DNA from 3 places in the Ralstonia sp. 25C genome. Region 2 is predicted to be linked to each of the others. Evidence: predicted binding sites of a transcription regulator. Region 2 holds the regulator's gene; each other region holds the start of a gene.
What was found. The regulator LexA, encoded in region 2, represses DNA repair genes until DNA is damaged. The targets are predictions, from matches to a motif close to ACTGTATNNNNATACAGT.
Positions count from the first base shown of each region.

Region 1 (7,114 bases), on a different replicon from region 2:
CAGGAACGTGAAGTTGCTGATGCAATGCAGCTCCGCATACTCGGGCAGGAGGATGGACGTTGGCGTGGTCGCAGCCATGATGTGCCTAGCCAAACAGGCCGTGCAGATACCAGCGGCCGTCTTCGTCGCTGGTCTGGGCAGCGGCGGAAACGCGTTCGCGGTAGAGCCAGTAACGCACGCCGCCCTCCCCTTCTGCGATGAAGTAGTCGCGCTTGATGAGCTCGTCATCCCACCAGCCCGATTCAATACGCTCGGGCATCGACACCAGCCGCAACGGCCCGCGGTAATACGGATAGTGCTGACGCGTCAGCAGCGGGATCGGCTTCTCCAGCAGCCACAGCGGGCGCTCGGGCTGTTGCGCGTGCCATTGCGCAAGCGCCTGGCGCGCGGCGGCACGGCTCTGGGCCGTCGTGGCGGCGTTCACGTCGACCCAGTGGTTGGCGCGCTCGGGGCGGTGGTCAGCACACGGTTGCGGGTGCCGCACGTTGCCGGCACCCAGCCGGGCGATGAGCGTGTCGATCAGGCGGGCCGCATCTTCGGCGCGTCCGCCTGGCTCGGGGAACAACGACGCCGTGGGCGGAGCAACCGGCGTGGCGTCAGTCACCGTCAAACGCAGTTCAACCACTGGCGCAATCAACGTGAGCCGATGCACGCGTTCGTGCAGCACACGGGATAGATGCGCCAACGTGCGGACCGGCTGGGCCAGCGCGATCTCCACCGGCGTGGCGGACGCGGCATCTTCACTGCTCCGACCGCGCCGGCGTTCGTGTTCCAGCGTGAGCCGATACGTCTTGGCACCCAGTTGATGCGCCGACAACCAGCCGACCAGCTGCAGCAGCAGTTGCTCCGATGCCGCCAGCACCCCTTCCGCGCTGTCGATGCGGCCGGGCAGCTCCAGCGGCACATCAAAGCGCAGTGGCGCGGCAAACCACGTGAAACTCTCGTGTCCGCTGCCATACGCCGCGTCCAGCGTATCCACCAACAGCGCCCCGCAGCGACGGCGCAGCCCCGCGCGTGGCAAATCGCGCAAGTCGGCCAAGGTGCGGCAACCCAGGCCTTCGAGCCACTCGGGCCGCGTAAGGCGGGCTACCGCATCGACTGACAACTGGTCCAGCAACGAAGACAAGCGCTCCTGCCGCACAGCGCGCCGCACGCAACCCTGGCGTACCGCACGCCGACGCCCGCGCCCTGGTGCCGGTCGCGTACTGGCCAACCATGCCGCGCCACGTGCCGTCGGCCCGGTGCCAAGCTGCGGCATGGCACCCAGCCGAATCGCGCAATACTTCACCGCCCGGCACAGCGCGCGATGTCCGCCAAACAGGCGCAGGCTGGCTTCGACCTCCAACAGCACGGTCGCCTCGCTCACCACATCCAAGGTGACATGTGGCGTGAAGGCCAGCAGCGCCAGCGCCAGCGACTGCATCAGCCGCGCCTCGGCGGCTAGATCGCGCTCCAACTGAACGGCATGCGGCACCAGTGCCTGCGCGCCCGCCCGCCGCAAGCCAGCGTGCACGCCTTCGCGCATCGCCAAGCGGTTGGCTGCCACCACGCGCTCCTGCTCTAGCACCACCACCGGCAGAGGCAACGCAGCGGGGTCAGACCACAGGGGACGAAGTGCGTCGAGGGGCAGACGGGGCAGATGCACCGCGATCCAGAACGGCATGATCGGAGGCGTCCTGATCAGCAGCGCCCGATACGGCATCGAGCGCAGCAAAAGACGAAGGAGACGAAAGCGCGGCCAGCAACGCCGCAGTGGCCGGGTCCATGGTGAAGGTTTCAGTAGACGGCTCGGGCAACGGGCGTACGGAGGCGCGGCCAGCCTGCAGCGGATCGGCCAGCGGCAGCAGCAACGGTGTTTCGCGCAACGGCCCGCGCCGCTTATGGAAGCGGATGGACAGCGCATCCCCACCCGCCGGCTCCAGCCCCAGCCGCAGCACCGCCGGCGACGACTCGCGCAGCGCCTGCTCTGGCCGGAACACCCAGATCGCGCTCTCGCCGGCTTGCGCCAGCACCTGCAGCCGACGCAGCGCCCCGGGGCGCACCTGGTTCAGCCAGATCAGTACGCCGCCAAAGGCTTGGCTGCGCACGATCTGCTCGGCGGCCCATAGCAGGTCAGCCGGTTTGTCAGCGCGCACCCAGACGATCTGTTCAGGAGAGAAATCCCAACCGACGAGTCGCACGGCATTCGGCAGATAAGGCGGGCCGACCAAGGCAATGCGCCCCGCACTCTCGCACAGGGTGGATAAAGCCGGACGCAGCAGCCGGCATTCGCCAATGCCGGGTTGCAGGCACAGCAACTCCGTCAGTCCGCCAAGGGGCCAGCCGCCGCCAGGCAGTTCGGCATTCAACGCGTCATAACCCGTCGTCAGAACACGCCCACCACCTCGCGCCAGGCTGCCGGCACGCCACAGCGCCGGGTGCAGCGTTTCGGGCGCTGGTACTATCCGGGCTCTTTGCGTAGGCAGGCGCGGCCCGTGCACCGCCGTCCCAGGGGCGACGAGGCAATCCGCTTCACTTTCAGCGGGAAAAAGAGACGGGGACGACGCAAACATGGAAAGCGCAAGGCAAGCCGCGAATACTGTATGGATATACAGTATCACAACTTCCGCCCTACGTTGCCCTGTTTCTAAAGCATCCTCGTGCTTCTTCTTTCTGACAGACCCACCAGTGAAACCGGACCAGCGTTACCCTGTTTAACATTGCCGGGCGTTCCCGATCCAGCCACCTCGTCACCGAGGTGCCACCGAATCCATTTAGAGAAAACCGTGTTCACTTGCATCAACCAAAGCTGCCGCGCGCAGTGGGAGCCGTCCGACGTCGTCATCAAGGATGAGGGCCAGGGGCCACTGTTCCGCTGCGCGCTATGCGGCGCGCGCAACTATGTCAAACGCGTCGAAACCAAAGACAGCCGGGTCATCTACAAGCAAATCGAAGGCAAGCCGCTCAAGTGATCCAACGCAATAACATGACCATCGAACCGACCGCCACGCCCTTCAGCACCCTTGCGCTCGCGCCTGCTGTGCTCGCGAATCTCGCGCAGCTGGGCTACACCGACATGACGCCGATCCAGGCCGCGAGCCTGCCGATTGCGCTTGCAGGCCACGACCTGATCGCGCAGGCGAAGACCGGCAGCGGCAAGACCGCGGCGTTCTCGCTCCCGCTGCTCACGCGGCTCGACGCCCGCCGTTTCGACGTGCAAGCGATGGTGCTCTGCCCGACGCGCGAACTCGCCGATCAGGTTGCGCAGGAAGTCCGCCGCCTCGCACGCGCCGAAGAAAACGTGAAGGTGCTGACGCTCTGCGGCGGCACGCCGATGCGTCCGCAGGCGGAGAGCCTCGAGCACGGCGCGCATATCGTCGTCGGCACGCCGGGGCGCATCATGGACCATCTCGAACGCGGCAACCTCACGCTCGGTGCGCTGAAGACGCTCGTGCTCGACGAAGCGGACCGGATGCTCGACATGGGCTTCTTCGACGATATCGCGACGGTTGTGCGCCAGTGCCCGACCGACCGGCAGACGCTGCTGTTCTCGGCGACCTACCCGGACGGGATCGCGAAGCTGAGCCAGCGCATCCTGCGCAACCCCAAAGAAGTGAAGCTCGAAGAACGCCACGATGACAGCAAGATTCGTCAGCGCTTCTACGAGGTGCCGGACAACCAGCGGCTGCATGCGGTCGGGCGGCTGCTCAAGCACTACCGGCCGGTCAGCACGCTGGCGTTCTGCAACACGAAGCAGCAATGCCGCGACCTGCTCGACGTGCTGCGCGCGCAGGGCATTCACGCGCTTGCACTGCATGGCGAACTTGAGCAGCGCGAGCGCGATCAGGTGCTGATCCAGTTTGCGAACCGGAGCTGCTCGGTGCTCGTGGCAACCGACGTTGCCGCCCGTGGGCTCGACATCGCGCAACTCGAAGCGGTGATCAACGTTGACGTGACGCCCGACCCCGAAGTGCACGTGCATCGGATTGGCCGCACGGGCCGCGCCGACGAGAACGGCTGGGCGCTGAGCCTGGCGAGCATGGACGAGATGGGGCGCGTCGGCAATATCGAAGAGGCGCTCGGGCGCGAGGTCGAATGGCACAAGCTCGACGAGCTGGATGCTGGCAACGACGCCCCGCTGCTGCCGCCCATGGAAACGCTGCAGATTCTCGGCGGCCGCAAGGAGAAGATCCGCCCCGGCGATGTGCTCGGCGCGCTGACCGGCGACGCGGGCTTTCGCGGCGACCAGATCGGCAAGATCAACGTGACGGAGTTTTCGACCTATGTCGCGGTGGAGCACAGCATTGCACGCGATGCGCTGCGCAAGCTCAACGGGGGCACAGTCAAGGGCAAGAAGGTCAGGGTCCGGTTGATGGACTGACAACCACCGCGCCCGCAAGGCAAAAAAGGCCGCTCCAACCTCAGTCGGAGCGGCCTTTTTTCTATGGATTGCCCGTCAGCGCTTGGCCGGCGCCTTGCACAACGCCTGGTTGTACAGAATCGCCTTGCTGGTCGAGGCGTAGTTTTCGGCATCGCACGGGGGCAGGAAGCTGGAACTGTCGCCCTGCGAGCGCACGGCCACGGTATCGGATAGCGCCGCCAGGCATTGCGCGTTGTCGCCGCGGTGGTATTCCGTGACGGCGAGGTCGCTGCGGGCCTTGTCGCGTTCGATCCAGTCCATGAAGGTGTCGCATTCGGAGAGCAACGCACGCAGCGTTGTGCGGGCGGCGTCGTAGTTCTTGGCGGCGTATTGCTTGTGCGCCTGACCGATGCGCGCCGTGCGCTGGCGATCGGTACAGGCGGCTGGCGCGCGGCGGTATTCGCCGTCGAACATGGCACGCATGCCGCAGAAGTCGCGGCAGGCATCTTGTGTGGCGGAGGTGTCCACTTTGAGCGTGCCATCGTTCGATACGCTTGAGATGGCAATGCGGCAGGCGTCGGCTACGCCGGTGCGGCCTTTGAGCGTGCCATCCACCGAACACGAATGGCAATTCCCACCCATGGTTTCGATGTTGAAACGGTTGCCCTTGATGCTGAGGATGCCGTGCGCGCTGCCGCCTTCCACATAGACGTACTCGCCGGGCTCGACCGTCGGCGTTGAGCCAGCCGCCATGGCCAGCGTGCTCGCCGAAAGGCCCAGGATCATCAATGCGCGCCGCATCCGCATGCCGAGTGTCATCGTCTTCACTCCAGATTGTGTGGGCGCAATTCTGGCGGTGGCGGCTGCTATTGCGCAACCGCCAGCACGGTCAACGATGCGGTGAATCAGATATGCAGCATCGCCAGCACGGCCAGCACGCCACCAACGGCACCCACGCCATATGACAGCCCCTGCAGCCAGCGGCGGCGCGACAGCAGCGTGATGGCCGCCAGCGCAATCGACACCTGAATGGCGACCACCGCCTGCGCCCACCGGTGGTGATGGTGCACGGCAAGTTCGCTGGCTTCATCGGCCTCTTTGGCCTGGCGCTCCTGGTCTTCGGCCTGGCGGCGAATGTCTTCTTTCTCGGCGGCGTAGCGTTGCGCGTCGCGTTTGGCGGCGGCCTGGTCGGTACCGGGCAGTTGCGCGGTCAATTCAGCAATCGCCTGCTTCTGCCCCTTGGCCTGGTAGTAGGCCCAACGGTTGGCGGCCTCGGTTTTGTGGATGGCGGCTTCGTTCTTGGCGAGCAGCGCGGCGTTTTGCGTGGCGCCACCCTGGTAACCGAAGATGGCCCCAGCCGTCAACAGAATGGCTGTCATGACGGCGATACGGCCGGCAAAGCTATCGGCGTGGCCGCTTTCTGCAGCGTGTTCAAGCACGTGGTCGTGCGCCCCGTGCACGTGGAATCCTTCAGACATGTTGTTCCCCGTTTGATCTTGTGGTCCTGCGCCTGAGTTCCCGCTCGGCGCGGGGCTCACAATGCATGGACTTGCCGGGAAACGCAACGCCCTGGCACGCAGCCAGTTCGCCCGGTCCGAATTGCCTAGGCGACAAAGAGACCGCCGTGCAAATTCACTGCCTCGGCTTTAACCCCTCACTCACGCAACCGTATAATCGCGCGGCGATGCGAACGGGGGCCGGTGTTCAATCGGCAGTCGCATTGTTAATAAAACAAAACAATACGCGCGAACCAGCCAATGGATACCCAAAATAAGCCATCAATCTCACCCGAAGAGGGGCGTTCTCCCACCATCGTCCGCGTGGCCGATGCCACGATCCGCGATGCCAATACGTTGCTGCACGCCAGCGGCGGGCTTCAATTCGGCAAGGGCATGATCGCGACGATCCTGGCGCTGGTGCTGGGTTTCCTGAGCCTGATGGGCGTGCTGGCGTTTCATTTTCCGCAGTACCTGACCACACCGGAATTGCGCCACGCTTATTCGGTGGATGTGCTGCGGCAAATCCTGTTTGTCTCGCTGTTGATTTCGGGCGGGTTATCGCTGGCCAATATCGTGCTGGATAACCGCCGACGCCTGAATGGCCTGGCGTTTTTGTTTGTGGTGGTGGCCGTGGCCTTGGGCGGCTCGCGCGTGCCGGTGGGCGACTTTCCGGATCACACGCCGTATATCGGCATGGATTGGTTCATTCTCGATCTGCTCGGCTCCACGGCGATCTTCGTGCTGCTGGAGAAGCTGTTCCCGCTCTACAAGAAGCAGCCCGTGTTCCGCGCCGAATGGCAGACCGACATGGTGCACTTTGCGGTGAACCACTTCATCGTCGGGCTGGTGCTGCTGGTGGTGAACTTCCTCATCCACCGCGTGTTCGGGTGGATGGTGCATGCGGATTTCCAACAGATGGTGGCGCACATCTGGTTCATCCCGCAGTTGCTGCTGTGCATGCTGGTGGCCGACCTGATGGAGTACGTCACGCACCGCGCGTATCACGAGGTGCCGTTCCTGTGGCGCTTCCATGCCGTGCACCACAGCGTGAAGACGATGGACTGGCTGGCGGGTTCGCGCCAGCACATTCTTGAACTGATCGTCACACGCGTGGCAGTGCTCGGGCCGCTGTTCGTGCTGGGCTTCGACAAGGCCGTGGTGGATATCTACATCATCATCGTGGGCTTCCAGGCGGTGTTCAATCACGCCAACGTGCACCTGCCGTGGGGGCCGTTGAAGTACATCTTCGTGACGCCGGATTTCCACCACTGGCACC
Region 1 covers NZ_CP196738.1:1,887,315-1,894,428, reverse strand. Annotated here, with positions in the region: gene ACS7SF_RS27040 (error-prone DNA polymerase) at 1-78, opposite strand, end outside; gene ACS7SF_RS27035 (Y-family DNA polymerase) at 86-1,663, opposite strand; gene imuA (translesion DNA synthesis-associated protein ImuA) at 1,596-2,552, opposite strand; gene ACS7SF_RS27025 (hypothetical protein) at 2,766-2,951, shown strand; gene dbpA (ATP-dependent RNA helicase DbpA) at 2,966-4,360, shown strand; gene ACS7SF_RS27015 (hypothetical protein) at 4,436-5,140, opposite strand; gene ACS7SF_RS27010 (DUF4337 domain-containing protein) at 5,245-5,817, opposite strand; gene ACS7SF_RS27005 (sterol desaturase family protein) at 6,097-7,114, shown strand, end outside.
Region 1: the regulator LexA is predicted to act here: its motif matches at 2,578-2,595, upstream of imuA (translesion DNA synthesis-associated protein ImuA).

Region 2 (7,114 bases):
GCTCGACCACCTGCGTCAGCAACGGCTGAATTTCCAGGAAGCCCTTCTGACCGCGCGCGCCCTCTTCCGCAATCGCGAACACCTTGGATTCGGCCTCGTCCAGCAGTTGCCGCACGTCGCGCCCTTGCGGGTTGAAGGCGCCGGCAGAGATTTCGTCGGCAATCGTCACCAACTGGCGCAATACGCCGCGGTCGCGGACGATTTCCGCATAGCGACGGATGTTGGCGGCGCTCGGCGTGTTCTGTGCCAGCGCGTTCAGATAGGCCAGGCCGCCCACCTCTTCCGCCTTGCCTGCCGCCTGCAACTGCTCGTACACCGTGATCACGTCAGCCGGCTTGGCCTGCGAGATCAGCTTGCCGATGTTGTGGAAGATCAGCCGGTGGTCGTAGCGGTAAAAATCGTGCTCGTTGATGAAATCGGCAATGCGATCCCAGGCGGCGTTATCCAGCAGCAACCCGCCGAGCACCGATTGTTCGGCCTCGATGGAATGCGGAGGCACCTTGAGGGAATCGAGCTGGGGATCGGAGGGCGCGTTCATGGCGGGATTATAACGGCGCTGCTCGGTCTTCAATCTGCACCCCTGACACAAAGGACAACAAAAAAGGCAGAGACTTTCGTCCCTGCCTTCTTGACTCGCGTTGGCCGCTTTCCGGCTGCCGCGAGTTAAAGCGTACGTGCTTAGACGGTCTCGCCTTGCACCGACACGGTCACGTCGACTGCCACATCCGTGTGCAGCGACACAACAACCGCGTGCTCGCCCACGGTCTTCAGCGGGCCGTTCGGCAGACGCACTTGCGCCTTCTCGACCTTGAAGCCTTGTGCGTTCAGCGCATCAGCGATGTCGTGGTTGGTGACAGAGCCGAACAGACGGCCATCCACACCAGCCTTTTGCGACAGTTGCAGCGCCAGGCCATTCAGCTTTTCGCCTTCGGCTTGTGCTGCCGCCAGCTTTTCAGCGGCCAGCTTTTCCAGCTCAGCGCGACGGGCTTCGAATTCCTTGATGGCGGAATCGGTAGCACGGCGGGCTTGCTTGTTCGGGATCAGGAAGTTACGAGCGTAACCGTCCTTCACACGCACCACGTCGCCCAGGTTACCCAGGTTGACGACCTTCTCGAGCAGAATAATTTGCATTGTGAGTTCTCCTTATCCCGCTTGATTAGTGCTTGTGCTGATCGGTGTAGGGCATCAGCGCGAGGAAACGTGCACGCTTGATGGCCGTGTCCAGTTGGCGCTGATAGATCGCGCGCGTGCCGGTCAGGCGGGCCGGCGTGATCTTGCCGTTCTCGCCGATGAAGTCCTTGAGCGTGTCCAGATCCTTGTAGTCGATCTGCTCAACGCCAGCGACGGTGAAGCGGCAGAACTTCTTGCGCTTGAACAGCGGGTTTTGCTGCTGGAAGCGCTTCTTGTTCTTCGCGTCGCGCTGCTTCTTGTTCATGAATGCCATGATTCAATCCTTTACGAATACGTTACATCCGGAGATGTGAAAGACCAGTGCTTTGCTGCTGCGGTGCTTGCGAGCTAGAAACCCGACGCAATCCAGGACGGTACCCGGAGCGATGCGGTCCAGAACAGAGGCCATCTTGCCGGCTGCCAGTGCTTCCATCGAAAACTCGATCTGCCGCACTGTCTGTGCTTCCATCGCCTGCCCGCTGTAGGTCAACAGGCAATTGACGATGGGCACACCGGCTGGGGTATATCGCATCACCTCGCGCTCGACCAATGTGGCGACGAGCTGCAAACGGTTGATGGCGTGATCCCTTTGGGCTTCGTCCATGCTCGCGGTGCGTAGTTAAACTTGCGCCGCACCGCGCGGCATCAGGCGGCCTGTTCGGTTTGAGCGGCGGCCTTCTTGGCCTCTTCGCGCGCAACTTCCTTCATCATCGGCGACGGAGCCGTTTCAGCCTTCTTGGTCTGAACGATGAGGTGACGCAGCACTGCGTCGTTGAACTTGAACGCGTGCTCGAGCTCAGCCAGGGTTTCCTTGCCGCACTCGATGTTCAGGCACACGTAGTGAGCCTTGGCCAGCTTCTGGATCATGTAGGCCAGTTGACGACGGCCCCAGTCCTCGACGCGGTGCACTTGGCCGCCTTGCGTGGTGACCGTGCTCTTGTAGCGCTCGATCATCGCGGGCACTTGCTCGCTCTGGTCCGGATGGACGATGAACACGATTTCGTAATGACGCATTGACGCTCCTTGTGGATTAAGCCGCCCGGGCGTCACACTCCGGTGCAGCAAGGTTGGTTAGCCTGCCATTATACGCAGACTCAACCGATTCTTTCAATACCGATCAATGACTTGCTGCAGGGAAGCAGTTTCTGCCTGGGCGCGCCCGGCAGCAATGAGCAGCATCAGCAGCACGCGCCCCTTGTACGGGTTGAGCGTGCCGGTCGAGGCCCAACGCTGCGCATCAGGTTGCGGCGGCACGATGCCCGCGCCTGTACGTGTTGAACGCAGCACAAAAACGCCTTGTTCGCTGGCGCGATTGAGCGCCGCCTCAAGGTTCACGTGAATGGAACCGGCGCCGGTCGCGGCGACCACCAATCCCTTCACGCCGGCAGCGACCAGCGTATCGACGAGCCGCGCATCCGGCTGCGCATAGCTGGCCAGCACCTCCACCCACGGCCATTGCCCAACGGGCGGCATCGGCAACACGTCCGCCGAATCGGGACGCTGGACCGCCCGTTGAAACTGCACCTGGGTATCGAGCACGAAGCCAACCGGGCCAACGTCCGGCGAGACAAACGCCTCCACCGCGTAGGTATGGGCTTTCTGCACATCGCGCGCGGCGTGGACCCGCTGATTCAGCGCCACAAGCACCCCACGCCCGCGCGACGCCGGGCTCGCCGCCAGCCGCACCGCGTTCAGCAGGTTCAGCGGGCCATCGGCCGACAGCGACGTCGACGGCCGCATCGCGGCAGTGACCACGATGGGCGTATCGCCTTGCTGCGTCAGGTGCAGCAGCATGGCGGTTTCTTCGAGCGTGTCCGTACCGTGCGTGATGACCACCCCGTCCACGCCCTCCACGTCAATCCAGTGGCGAACGCGGGCGACCAGCTTTTCCCAGACATCGAAGGTCAGATCCTTGCTGTCGATCTGAGCGACCTGCTCGGCGCGCACATTGGCAATGCGCTCAAGACCGAGCTTGCTCGCCGCGAGCAGTTGATCGATGGGAACGGCGCCGGCGCGGTAGCGTGCGGCGGAGCCAGCGTCGTCAGCGGAACCGGCGATCGTGCCGCCGGTGGCGAGGATGGCGATGGTAGGCAAGGACATCGTTGCAGGGATCCGTGATGAGGAAGCCGCGCATTGTATCCGCGTGTCACGCCTTTGCCGACGCGGATTTGCCCTCGCCCCGCCACAAAAGCAAAACGCCGACCCAGGTGACACATGGGCCGGCGTTTGCAGGGGATGCGGCGTCGCTTATTTCTCGACGAAAGCGCGTTCGATCACGTAATCGCCCGCCTCGCCCATGCGCGGCGAGATCTTGAAACCACGCGCGTCGAGGAGCTTGCAGGTGTCTTCCAGCATCGCGGGACTGCCACAGATCATGGCGCGGTCCACGGCCGGATCGAGCGGCGGCAGGCCGATGTCAGCGGAAAGCTTGCCGTTATCGGCCAGATCGGTCAGGCGACCCATGTTGCGGAACGGCTCACGCGTGACGGTCGGGTAGTAGATCAGCTTTTCGCGGACTTGGTCGCCAAAGAACTCGTTGTTCGGCAGCTCGCTAGTGATGAAGTCAGCATAGGCCAGCTCACTCACCTGACGCACGCCGTGCAACAGCACGACCCTTTCGAAACGCTCGTAGGTTTCGGGGTCTTGAATGATGCTCATGAACGGCGCCAGGCCGGTGCCCGTGCCGAACAGGTAGAGGTTCTTGCCGGGCAGCAGGTCATCCAGCACCAGCGTGCCGACCGGCTTCTTGCTCACCAGCAGCTTGTCGCCCACCTTCAGATGCTGCAGGCGCGACGTCAGCGGGCCGTTCTGCACCTTGATGCTGAAGAACTCCAGGTGTTCTTCATAGTTCGGGCTGGCGATGCTGTAGGCGCGCATGAGCGGCTTGCCTTCGACTTCGAGGCCAATCATGACGAAATGGCCGTTGTGAAAGCGCAGCGCTTGGTCGCGCGTCGTCTTGAAGCTGAAGAGGGAGTCGTTCCAGTGGTGGACGCTCAGAACGGTCTCTTGATTGAAAGCGGACATGGTGATGTTCGGGCCGGCCTGTGAGCCTATGTGGCAGTGCGGAATACGGTCAAGGCCTTGATTTTATGCGATTCGCCACGGTCGCGCCTGCATGGATTGCGCATAAGCTTCTAACCAGCCGCATGGGTTTTGACGTGGATCAGCCGCATGCGCACCACCGATTCGCGCATCCAGCAACAAGTCACAACAAAATCACTTGCGCTTCCCGCGTCACTGTATAAAATCACAGCACCTGTTCAAATATACAGTACGCCGATGGCCACCCTCACCCCCCGCCAGCAGCAGATTTTCGACCTGATCCATCAGACGATCCAACGCACCGGCTTCCCGCCCACGCGTGCAGAGATCGCCGCGGAGTTCGGATTCTCCTCGCCCAATGCCGCTGAGGAGCATTTGCGAGCGCTGGCGCGCAAAGGCGTGATCGAGCTGACCCCGGGAGCCTCGCGCGGCATCCGGTTGCGCACGATGGGCGATGCAGCACAGCACCAGTTTTCGCTGCCATCCATGGGGCTGATGCAACTGACGCTGCCGCTGGTGGGGCGCGTCGCTGCCGGTAGCCCCATCCTGGCGGCTGAGCACATCGACCGCCAATACCAGGTGGACCCATCCCTCTTTTCCGCGCAGCCCGATTTTCTGCTGAAGGTCCGCGGCATGAGCATGCGTGATGCGGGCATTCTGGATGGTGACCTGCTGGCAGTGCAACGCGCCACGGAGGCGGCCAACGGAAAAATCGTTGTCGCTCGCCTGGGTGACGACGTGACGGTCAAGCGATTCCAGCGCAAGGGGCGTCACGTTGAACTGATTGCCGAGAACCCCGACTTCGAGCCGATCCACGTGAATCTGGATCGCGATGAATTTCACCTGGAGGGCTTGGCCGTCGGTCTGATTCGGCCTGCTGCTCCATAAGCCTGCGGCGCGTCTCTCGCGCCAACTCTTCCGCTATTTTGCCCCACCAGGAGGTGAGCCGCTGGCTCGCCAGGGCAGCTGTTTGCCATCTACATCTGCTGCCCGCCTTTTCATCCGAACCTACGAGGTCTGCCATGCGACTCGGATCGATGTCTTCCCGCCGCCGCCCGGTCCATCCGGTGCCCTTCCGCCAAACCCAGGGCGTGCGCATCTATCAAGGGGAACAGCGCCGCACGATGGTTGGCAGCATGGAGGCGATCTGCCGCATGCTGGATGCGATTCCCGCAGCCTCGCGCGCAGCAGGTGTTGAGGTTTTTTGAACTGTTTGAAGCACGCTACGACAGCGATCAGGGCATACCCCAATGCTGTCGCCGCAACTGATTTCATACACTGGCCGAGCCCTGAGGACAGGGCTTTCTTCAACTGATTTTCGGCCCGCCATTTGAGCGGGCTGTTTTTTCAGTCTCGTGTCGATGCGACGGCACATTGGCGAATGCTTCCCAACAACACGGACGTTTACCCGGATGTTGTTTGCCGCGCGTGACAGTAGTATTGCCAATGCCCTCAGGGGCAATGAGATCGCTGAATTGGAAGCCCGCACATCGCGGGCTCTTTTTTTCTACAGCCGGCCGGTGCTAAACGCTCCCCGCCTTCTCGACGAGAATCCGCGCCTCCCCGCGCGGATGGGCCACATGCTCGCAGCCGACCCCCGCAAAGAAGATGTCGCCCGCCTGTAGCGTCGCGACTTTCTCGTCTTCGGCTTCGCGGTAGTGCATGTCGACCGTGCCATCGAGCACCACGAAGACCTCCTCGCCGTCGTTCACGTGCCAGCGGTAGGGCTGATCAGTCCAATGCAGGCGCGTGGTGATGCCGCCCATGTTGGCGATATCGAGCGCGCCCCAGGCACGCTCGGCGGTGAATGACTTGGCGCGGATGATCTTCATGGCAAAGGCGTGGCGATTACTGCATCGACTGCAGGTTGCCGATACGCACCAGCATCTCGGTGAACATCTGCATATCGAGGTCGAGGTCCGGCACTTCCTTGTACTCGTTGGCGTTGTGCGCGGTGTACTTCTTGCCGGGCATGGCCGGGCCGAAGTTGATGGCATTCGGCATCAGCTTGGCAGTGGTACTGCCGGCGGTCGGCACCGGCTTCGCGTCCAGGCCGGTCGTATCGCCGTAGATGTTGAGCAGCGTCGACAGCCACGCGCCCTTCGGGTCACGCGCCATCCAGTTGCCTTGGTCGTAGCTGATCTCCAGCGCGACGTGATTGGCGTTGGCCCACGCGTTGATCTTGTCGGCAACCTCGCCGCGCAACGCATCGGGCGTCTTGCCGCGCGGCATGCGCACATTCGCGGTCACCTCGACGCGGCCGTTTTTGTCGCCGATCACCGTGGGCGAAATCGTGAGCGGGCCCATGAAGTCGTCCTTGTAGGCAAGACCCATGGTGGTGCCGAGGTAGTCCGTGCCGTAGAGGTCGGTCAGGTAGCGCACGGCGTGGGCGTAGGCGTTGTCAGCCAGGCCGAGATCGGCTGCGCGCAGGAACAGCGCCAGGCGCGGCAGCGGGTTGACGCCCTCTTCCGGACGCGAGCCGTGGGCCGACGTGCCGGTGACCTTCACGACAATGCTGTCTGCAGTGCGCGTGATGTCGATCGAGAACTTGCCTTGCGCGGCCAGGCTGCTGACGAACGCATCGCGCTTGGCTTCGAGCGCCGCCGCCGCGACACCCAGGTCGCCGCCCTTGAGCGTGGCCGTCGCCGTTTGCGGAACGGCGTTAGCGGACGCCGCGCCGCTCATCGACACGATGGCCGTGCGGGCAGCATCTCCTGTCTGCGCGGGGAAGAACACCTTCAATGCGCCCGAGCCCTTCTCCGCCACGACGGCAGGGTATTTGCTGTCGAGCACGATGTTGTACGCGGGCAATTGCGTGTGCTCGCGGTAGTACTTCATGCCGTCGCCGCCGGTTTCTTCGGTGGTCTCGATCATCAAACGGATCGTGCGGGCGAGCGGCACA
Region 2 covers NZ_CP196737.1:380,014-387,127, forward strand. Annotated here, with positions in the region: gene ACS7SF_RS01690 (replicative DNA helicase) at 1-538, opposite strand, end outside; gene rplI (50S ribosomal protein L9) at 679-1,131, opposite strand; gene rpsR (30S ribosomal protein S18) at 1,157-1,435, opposite strand; gene priB (primosomal replication protein N) at 1,448-1,774, opposite strand; gene rpsF (30S ribosomal protein S6) at 1,816-2,184, opposite strand; gene ACS7SF_RS01715 (asparaginase) at 2,278-3,270, opposite strand; gene ACS7SF_RS01720 (ferredoxin--NADP reductase) at 3,418-4,194, opposite strand; gene lexA (transcriptional repressor LexA) at 4,450-5,100, shown strand; gene ACS7SF_RS01730 (hypothetical protein) at 5,235-5,420, shown strand; gene ACS7SF_RS01735 (cupin domain-containing protein) at 5,736-6,044, opposite strand; gene ACS7SF_RS01740 (dipeptidase) at 6,061-7,114, opposite strand, start outside.

Region 3 (7,114 bases), 1.6 Mb from region 2:
GTTCTCTATGACGATCGGCTTCGTCGGCGTGTGGCTCTTCTCGGTGCTGGACACCAGCGTGCGCGCCAAGAACGAGAAGGCCTCGTTCGCGGCGCAGCAGGTGCGTTCGGAAACGGGCCTCGGCGCTGCCGGCGCATCGGGCCACTGAGCGAGCACGGCACGCTGAACGAGGGCAGGGCGATGCATCGCGTCGCCTACCCTCTGCAGCCACCATGCCCAGCACGTTCAACTTCTCCGTCTGGCCCTTCGATTGCCTGAGCCAGGACGAACAGCATCTGGTGCATGACGCTGTCGACATCGGCTATTACCCCGAAGGCGACGTCATTCTCGATGTGGGTGCGGCACCGCTGCACCTGTTTGTGATCATCAAGGGCGGCGTCGCCCAATACGATGGCGACGAACTGGTCGCTACCTACGGCCCCGACGATTGCTTCGACGGCCGCGCCTTGGTGGCCGGCAAAGCCAGCAGCCGCTTCGTCGCCACCGAAGAAGTCGTGGCGTATCAAATCGCGCGCCAGGCGGTGCGCGACCTCATTGCCACCAATGCCACGTTTGGCGCGCTGCTGTTCTCAGACCTCGGCAGCAAGCTCAGCGCCATCGCGCAGCGGCAGAGCCTGGAAACGATGCAGTCGCTGGCGGTGTCCCGCGTGAGCGACGCGTTTATTCGGCCCGCCCATTTTGTCGATGCGGACACGGACGTCGTCTCCGTGGTCAGGCTGTTCCAGGCGCATAACACCTCAAACGTGCTGGTGCGCGATAGCAGCAACGACGGCGCCAGCTGCCCGCCGCGGGTGGGCATTTTCACGCGCAGTTCCCTGCAGCGCGCCATCCTGCAGGGCGCGCCGCTGGATCGCTTGCCGGTCGGGCAGATGAGCCAGTTTTCGCTGATCACCGTGCCCGCATCCGCGCAGATCGGCGACGCGCTGACGCTGATGCTGCGCCATCGCGTGCACCGCCTCGTCGTCACGCGTGATGATGCGATTGTCGGCCTGCTGGAATCGCTGGATGTGTTCAGCTTCCTGGCCAACCACTCGTATCTGCTGACCGTGCAGATCAACCTGGCGCAGGATCTTGATGCCCTTGCGCAAGTGGCCGCGCAAATCACGCGGATGGTGGCGCTGCTGCTGCGTGGCGGCTCGCGTGTGGACCACATCGCTCACCTCGTGCGCGAAATCAACGCGCGCCTGTTTGAACGCGCGTGGCAGATGATTGCGCCGCCGGATCTTGTCGCCAGCAGCTGCCTGTTCGTCATGGGCAGCGAGGGGCGGGGCGAGCAACTGCTCAAGACCGATCAGGACAACGCCCTGGTGCTGCGCGACGGCTATGTGCCACCGCCCGACTTGCAGCAGATCGTCGAACGTTTTTCCGACGCACTCGCCGCATTCGGTTATCCACCGTGCCCGGGCGGCATCATGCTCAGCCGGCCTGAGTGGTGCATGAGCGCAAGTGATTTTGCTAGGCGCATCCGCGAATGGCTGATCCTGCCGAGCTCGGAAGGCCTGATGCAGTTGGCAATCTTCTTCGATGCGCACGCCGTGTGCGGTGATGCCGCCTTGCTCAAGCAACTGCGTCGCACCTTGCTGGACCTGACGCTCGACAACGACGCCGTGCTCGGCCGCTTCGCCGCCGCCATCGAAGCCTTCAGCGCGGCCCCGGGCTGGCGCGATCGTCTGCTGGGATTGGGCGATGCCGACCCCGTACTGGACGTGAAGAAGGAAGGTATTTTCCCCATCGTCCACGGCGTGCGCAGCCTCGCGCTCGCTCACCACGTGCTTGACGAAACCGGCACGGTGCCGAGGCTGGACGCGTTGGTGCGCGCGCAAGCGATCGACGCGCAGATGGCCAATGAGCTACGTGAAAGCCTGCACTTCCTGATGGCGTTGCGGCTCAAGGCGGGGTTGGCAGACATCGATGCGCATCAGCCGGTGTTGGGTGACGTACATCTGTCGCGCCTGTCGTCGTTGGAGCGGGATCTGCTCAAGGATGCGCTGAGTGCGGTCAAGCGCTTCAAGGCACTGCTGCGGCAGCGCTGGCGCACCGAATGGCTGTAACCACACGCCGGCCATCATGACGACGCTGTTTTCCAACTGGCGAGATGCGCTGCAAAGGCGCCGCCTGTTGCGCAAGCTGCGTGATCCGGCGTTCCGCTTCCTGTTCGACGCACCGCTTGCCGACGAATGGGTCGCGCTCGATTGCGAAACCACCGGCTTGAATGTGCGCACCGACGAGATCATCTCCATCGGCGCGGTCCGTATCGTCGGCAGCCGCATCCTGACGAGTGAACGCCTGGAGTTACTCATCAAGCCGCAGCGCAATGTGGGTGCAGAGAGCATCTGCGTGCATCGCTTGCGCAAGCGGGATTTGGAAGAGGGTGTGCCGATTGAGCAGGCTATCCGCGCGCTGCTGCACTTTATCGGCAGCCGGCCGCTGGTGGGCTACTACCTCGAGTTTGATGTGGCGATGCTCAATCGCGTGTTGGTGCCAATGCTCGGCATCGGCCTGCCGCAGCCCAAGATCGAAGTCTCCGCGTTGTACTACGACTATCAGTTTCGGCAGTTGCCGCCGTATAGGCAGCAGGGCGATGCCGATCTCGACCTGCGTTTCGCCACGCTGATGCGAGAGCTGAAACTCCCGACTTGGGATGCGCATGATGCGCTCAACGATGCGGTGATGGCCGCGCTGGCGTTCGTCAAACTCCGCCAACTCGGCGCGACATGACTCTGGCTTAGATCGACGGTGGCGGTGAGGGCTCGGCCGGGTGCGTGTGCGCGGCCTCTGCATCTTCTTCGGCAGCCGCTGCACGATTGGTGCGCCACGCATACAGCACCGTGATCAGCACATAGACGATAGGCGCCCCTTGGCCCGCCACCCAGTACGCGAACGGCCAGCCAAAAATGTGCATCGACAAATCGCGCGCGAAGAACGCCACGACGAACGTCACCACAAACCATATCCCCAGCAGCGCGGCAATCCAGCGCATGTTGGTGATCCAGCGTCGGCGTGCTGGGGTGCCGGGCGTGATGCTCATGCGCTCGGCGCCTCATCCGGCGCGCAGCGGTGCAGCGTGATGCGAAAACGCGCGCCCGCCAGCCGCGGCGATGTTTGGTACACGTTATCGAGCACCTCGATATCGCCGCCATGCTGCTGCACGATTTCCCGCACGATGGCCAAGCCCAGGCCACTGCCTTCCGCCTGCGTGCCAAGGATGCGATAGAAGCGCTGCATGACGCGTTCCCGCTCGACCACGGGAATGCCGGGGCCCGTGTCGTCCACGTCAATAAAGACGAACGGCTCGAACGGCGCCGTGGTGATGCGCACCGTGATATGCCCGCCGTCGGGCGTGTAGCGGATCGCGTTGTCGAGCAGGTTGTTGAGCATCTCGGCGAGCATCGTCGCGTTGCCGGGCGTCATGACCGGCGGGCCGGGCTCTTCGAAGCCGAGGTCGATCTGCTTGGCCCACGCCTTGGGCAGCCAATCCGCCACGACTTGGCGCGACAGCGCGCAAATATCCAACGGCACCAGGCCGTCGGTCGCCCCCATGTTCTCCATGCGCGCCAGCGAGAGCAGTTGCTTGACGAGGTGCGCAGTGCGGTCCGAGCTGTCAGCGATATGGGCCAGTGTGCGGCGCAGTTCGTCCGGCGATTGCTCGCGCTGGGCCAGCTCGGCTTGCATGCGCAGGCCGGCCAACGGCGTCTTCATCTGATGCGCCGCATCGGCAATGAAGCGCTTTTGCGTCTGTACCGATTGCTCCAGCCGCCCGAGCAGATCGTTGAATGACGCCACCAGCGGCGTAAGCTCCTGAGGCGCCGCGCCTTCATCAATGGGGCTGGTGTCGCCCGGGTTGCGCGCGCGAATGCGCTCCTGGATTGCATTGAGCGGCGCCAGCCCGCGCGTGAGCCCGAACCAAACGAGGATCACCGCCAGCGGCAGGATCACAAACTGCGGCAGGATCACGCCCTTGATGATTTCGTTAGCCAGTTGGGCCCGCTTGTCGAGCGTCTCGGCCACCTGCACAAGCGCAGGTTTGCCGCCGGTCATGCCGGGGCGCTGCACAAACGTATACGCCACGCGGATCTCAGCGCCGTGGATATGGTCGTCGCGCAATTGCACGAGGCTGCCGGCGCTGGCGTCTTCTTCAGGGGGTAGCGGCAGGTCGCGATCGCCCGAGACGAACTCGCCACTCTCGCCCAGCACCTGGTAATAGATGTTGTCGGTCTCGTCGGCACGCAGAATTTCCCGCGCGGAGATCGGCAATTGCAGCGTCACGCGTCCATTCACTTCGCGCAATTGCTGGCTGAGCACGATGGCGCTCGATTCCAGCGCGCGGTCGTACGGCGCATTCGCAATCGACTTGGCCACCAGATACGTCACCGCAATGCTCATCGGCCAGAGCAACAGCAGCGGCGCGAGCATCCAGTCGAGAATCTCGCCGAAGAGCGAGCGCGCGACGGGCCGGGTGGCGTCGTCTTCGAGGTGGGGCAAGGTATCGGCGAGGTCGCGGTCGTCCGTCTGGGGCGCCGCGCTGGCAGGGTCAGGCTGCGGTGCGCGAGGACGGCGCCACGGCCAGGCCAGCCGATCACCCATGGGCGGCGGTTGCGGCAGGGGTCGGGGCGGCCGCGCGTTCCAGGCAATACCCGAGCCCGCGCACGGTGGCGATGCGGATGCCGTCTACCTCGATCTTCTTGCGCAGCCGGTGAATGTAGACCTCGATGGCGTTGTTGCTGACTTCCTCGCCCCAGCCGCACAGGTGGTCGACCAATTGTTCTTTCGATACCAGTCGGCCGACGCGGGCGAGCAGGATCTCCAGCAGCCCGATCTCGCGTGCCGACAATTCGACCAACTGATCGTGGATATAAGCAATGCGCCCGACCTGATCGAACGCCAGCGGCCCATGGCGGATCAGCGTGGCCCCGCCGCCTGCGCCGCGCCGCACCAGTGCCCGCACGCGCGCCTCCAGCTCAGAGAGCGCGAATGGCTTGGCCATGTAGTCATCGGCGCCCAGGTCCAGGCCCTTGACGCGTTCTTCCACACTGTCGGCGGCGGTCAGGATCAGCACCGGCAGCATCGCCCCGCGCGAGCGCAGGCGCTTGAGCACCTCCAGCCCCGACATGCGCGGCAGGCCCACGTCGAGGATCAGCAGGTCATAGGTCTGGGCCGTCTGCGCAGAGAGCGCAGCATCGGCGGTGGCCCCGTCGGAGGCTTGGTCGACGGCATAGCCGGCCTGCCGCAGCGAGCGTGTGAGCCCGTCCGCCAGGGTGGCGTCGTCTTCGGCAATCAGGATGCGCATGCGTGTCTCCCCGCGATGCTCGGGCGCGTGTCTAACTCGCCCATCCCGCCCGCTACATGGTTTTTGCGCGACATTCGTGTTGGAGACTTGTCAAAACCACTGGTTTTTTATACAGTACTCCGAATTCGCGGTGCTGTAGTCTTGGCGGCGCTAAAGTCATGGAATTGGGCCGTTTCAGAGCGATCACCTCGCGGCCCGTTGTTGCAGGCAACCGCTGGAATCGCAAGCCCCTGCGGCCCATTTATACACCAATTTGCACGAAGGACGACCATGGAAGACGGCAAGAAGGCAGCCACGATGAGCGCGGAAAAGCAGAAGGCGCTGGCTGCTGCGCTCGCGCAGATCGAAAAACAGTTCGGCAAGGGCTCCATCATGAAGATGGGCGACGCCGAGGTGGAGCCGGTCCAGGTTGTTTCCACCGGCTCGCTGGGGCTGGACGTGGCCCTGGGCGTCGGCGGCCTGCCGCGCGGCCGCGTAATTGAAATCTACGGCCCGGAATCGTCGGGCAAAACCACGCTGACGCTGCAGGTCGTGGCCGAGATGCAGAAGCTGGGCGGCACCTGCGCGTTCATCGATGCAGAACATGCGCTTGACGTCACTTATGCTGACAAGATCGGCGTGAGCGTGCCGGACCTGCTGATCTCCCAGCCGGACACGGGTGAACAGGCCCTGGAAATTGCCGACGCGCTGGTGCGCTCGGGCTCGGTCGACCTGATCGTCATCGACTCGGTGGCCGCACTGGTGCCGAAGGCGGAAATCGAAGGCGAGATGGGCGACGCGCTGCCCGGCTTGCAAGCCCGCCTGATGAGCCAGGCGCTGCGCAAGCTGACCGGCACCATCAAGAAGACCAACTGCATGGTCATCTTCATCAACCAGATCCGCATGAAGATCGGCGTGATGTTCGGTTCGCCGGAAACCACGACGGGTGGTAACGCGCTCAAGTTCTACGCTTCGGTGCGCCTGGATATCCGCCGCATTGGCTCGATCAAGAAGGGCGACGACGTGGTCGGCAACGAAACCAAGGTCAAGGTCGTCAAGAACAAGGTGGCGCCGCCGTTCCGCGAAGCCATCTTCGACATCCTCTACGGCCAGGGCGTGTCGCGCGAGGGTGAAATCATCGACCTGGGCGTGGAAGCCAAGGTGGTCGAGAAGTCCGGCGCCTGGTACAGCTACGGCGGCGAGCGCGTCGGCCAAGGCCGCGACAACTGCCGCGAATACCTGCGCGAGAACCCCGATTTGGCGCGCGAGATCGAGAACAAGGTCCGCGAAGTCCTGGGCGTGACGCCGATGGACGCTGTTGTGGTGACCGAGGAAGTCGGCGAAGAGTAATTGGGTTGGCCGTCGGCGCAGATCGGCGGCTCTATCGAGCTTCATACGCCTGCCGTCCCCCAACGGCGGGCGTTTTTTCTTTGGGCGTGAAAGCGTATGCCGTTGCCCCGTCAACCGTTGTCGCTCAAGGCGCGCGCGCTGGGCTATTTGTCCCGGCGCGAGCACAGCCGGGCGGAGCTGCGCCGCAAGCTCGCTCCGCATGCGGAATCGCCGGAAGAGGTCGATGCGCTGCTCGACGGGCTGGAGCGTGAAAACTGGCTGTCCAACACCCGCTTCGCCGAAAGCGTGGTGCACCGTCGTGCCGGCCGCTACGGCACTGCGCGGCTGATGCAGGAACTGAAAACGCATCACCTCAGCGAAGAGACACTCGGCGAGGTCAAGGTCCAGTTGCAAAGTACCGAGGCCGCCCGGGCCAAGGCGTTGTGGGACAAGCGCTTCGGCCGGCCACCTGCCGACCTGGCCGAGCGTGCCAAGCAGGTCCGCTACATGATGGCGCGT
Region 3 covers NZ_CP196737.1:2,797,729-2,804,842, forward strand. Annotated here, with positions in the region: gene ACS7SF_RS13145 (cation acetate symporter) at 1-148, shown strand, start outside; gene ACS7SF_RS13150 (DUF294 nucleotidyltransferase-like domain-containing protein) at 213-2,051, shown strand; gene ACS7SF_RS13155 (3'-5' exonuclease) at 2,068-2,718, shown strand; gene ACS7SF_RS13160 (DUF4212 domain-containing protein) at 2,726-3,028, opposite strand; gene ACS7SF_RS13165 (sensor histidine kinase N-terminal domain-containing protein) at 3,025-4,584, opposite strand; gene ACS7SF_RS13170 (response regulator) at 4,577-5,287, opposite strand; gene recA (recombinase RecA) at 5,558-6,616, shown strand; gene recX (recombination regulator RecX) at 6,713-7,114, shown strand, end outside.
Region 3: the regulator LexA is predicted to act here: its motif matches at 5,386-5,403, upstream of recA (recombinase RecA).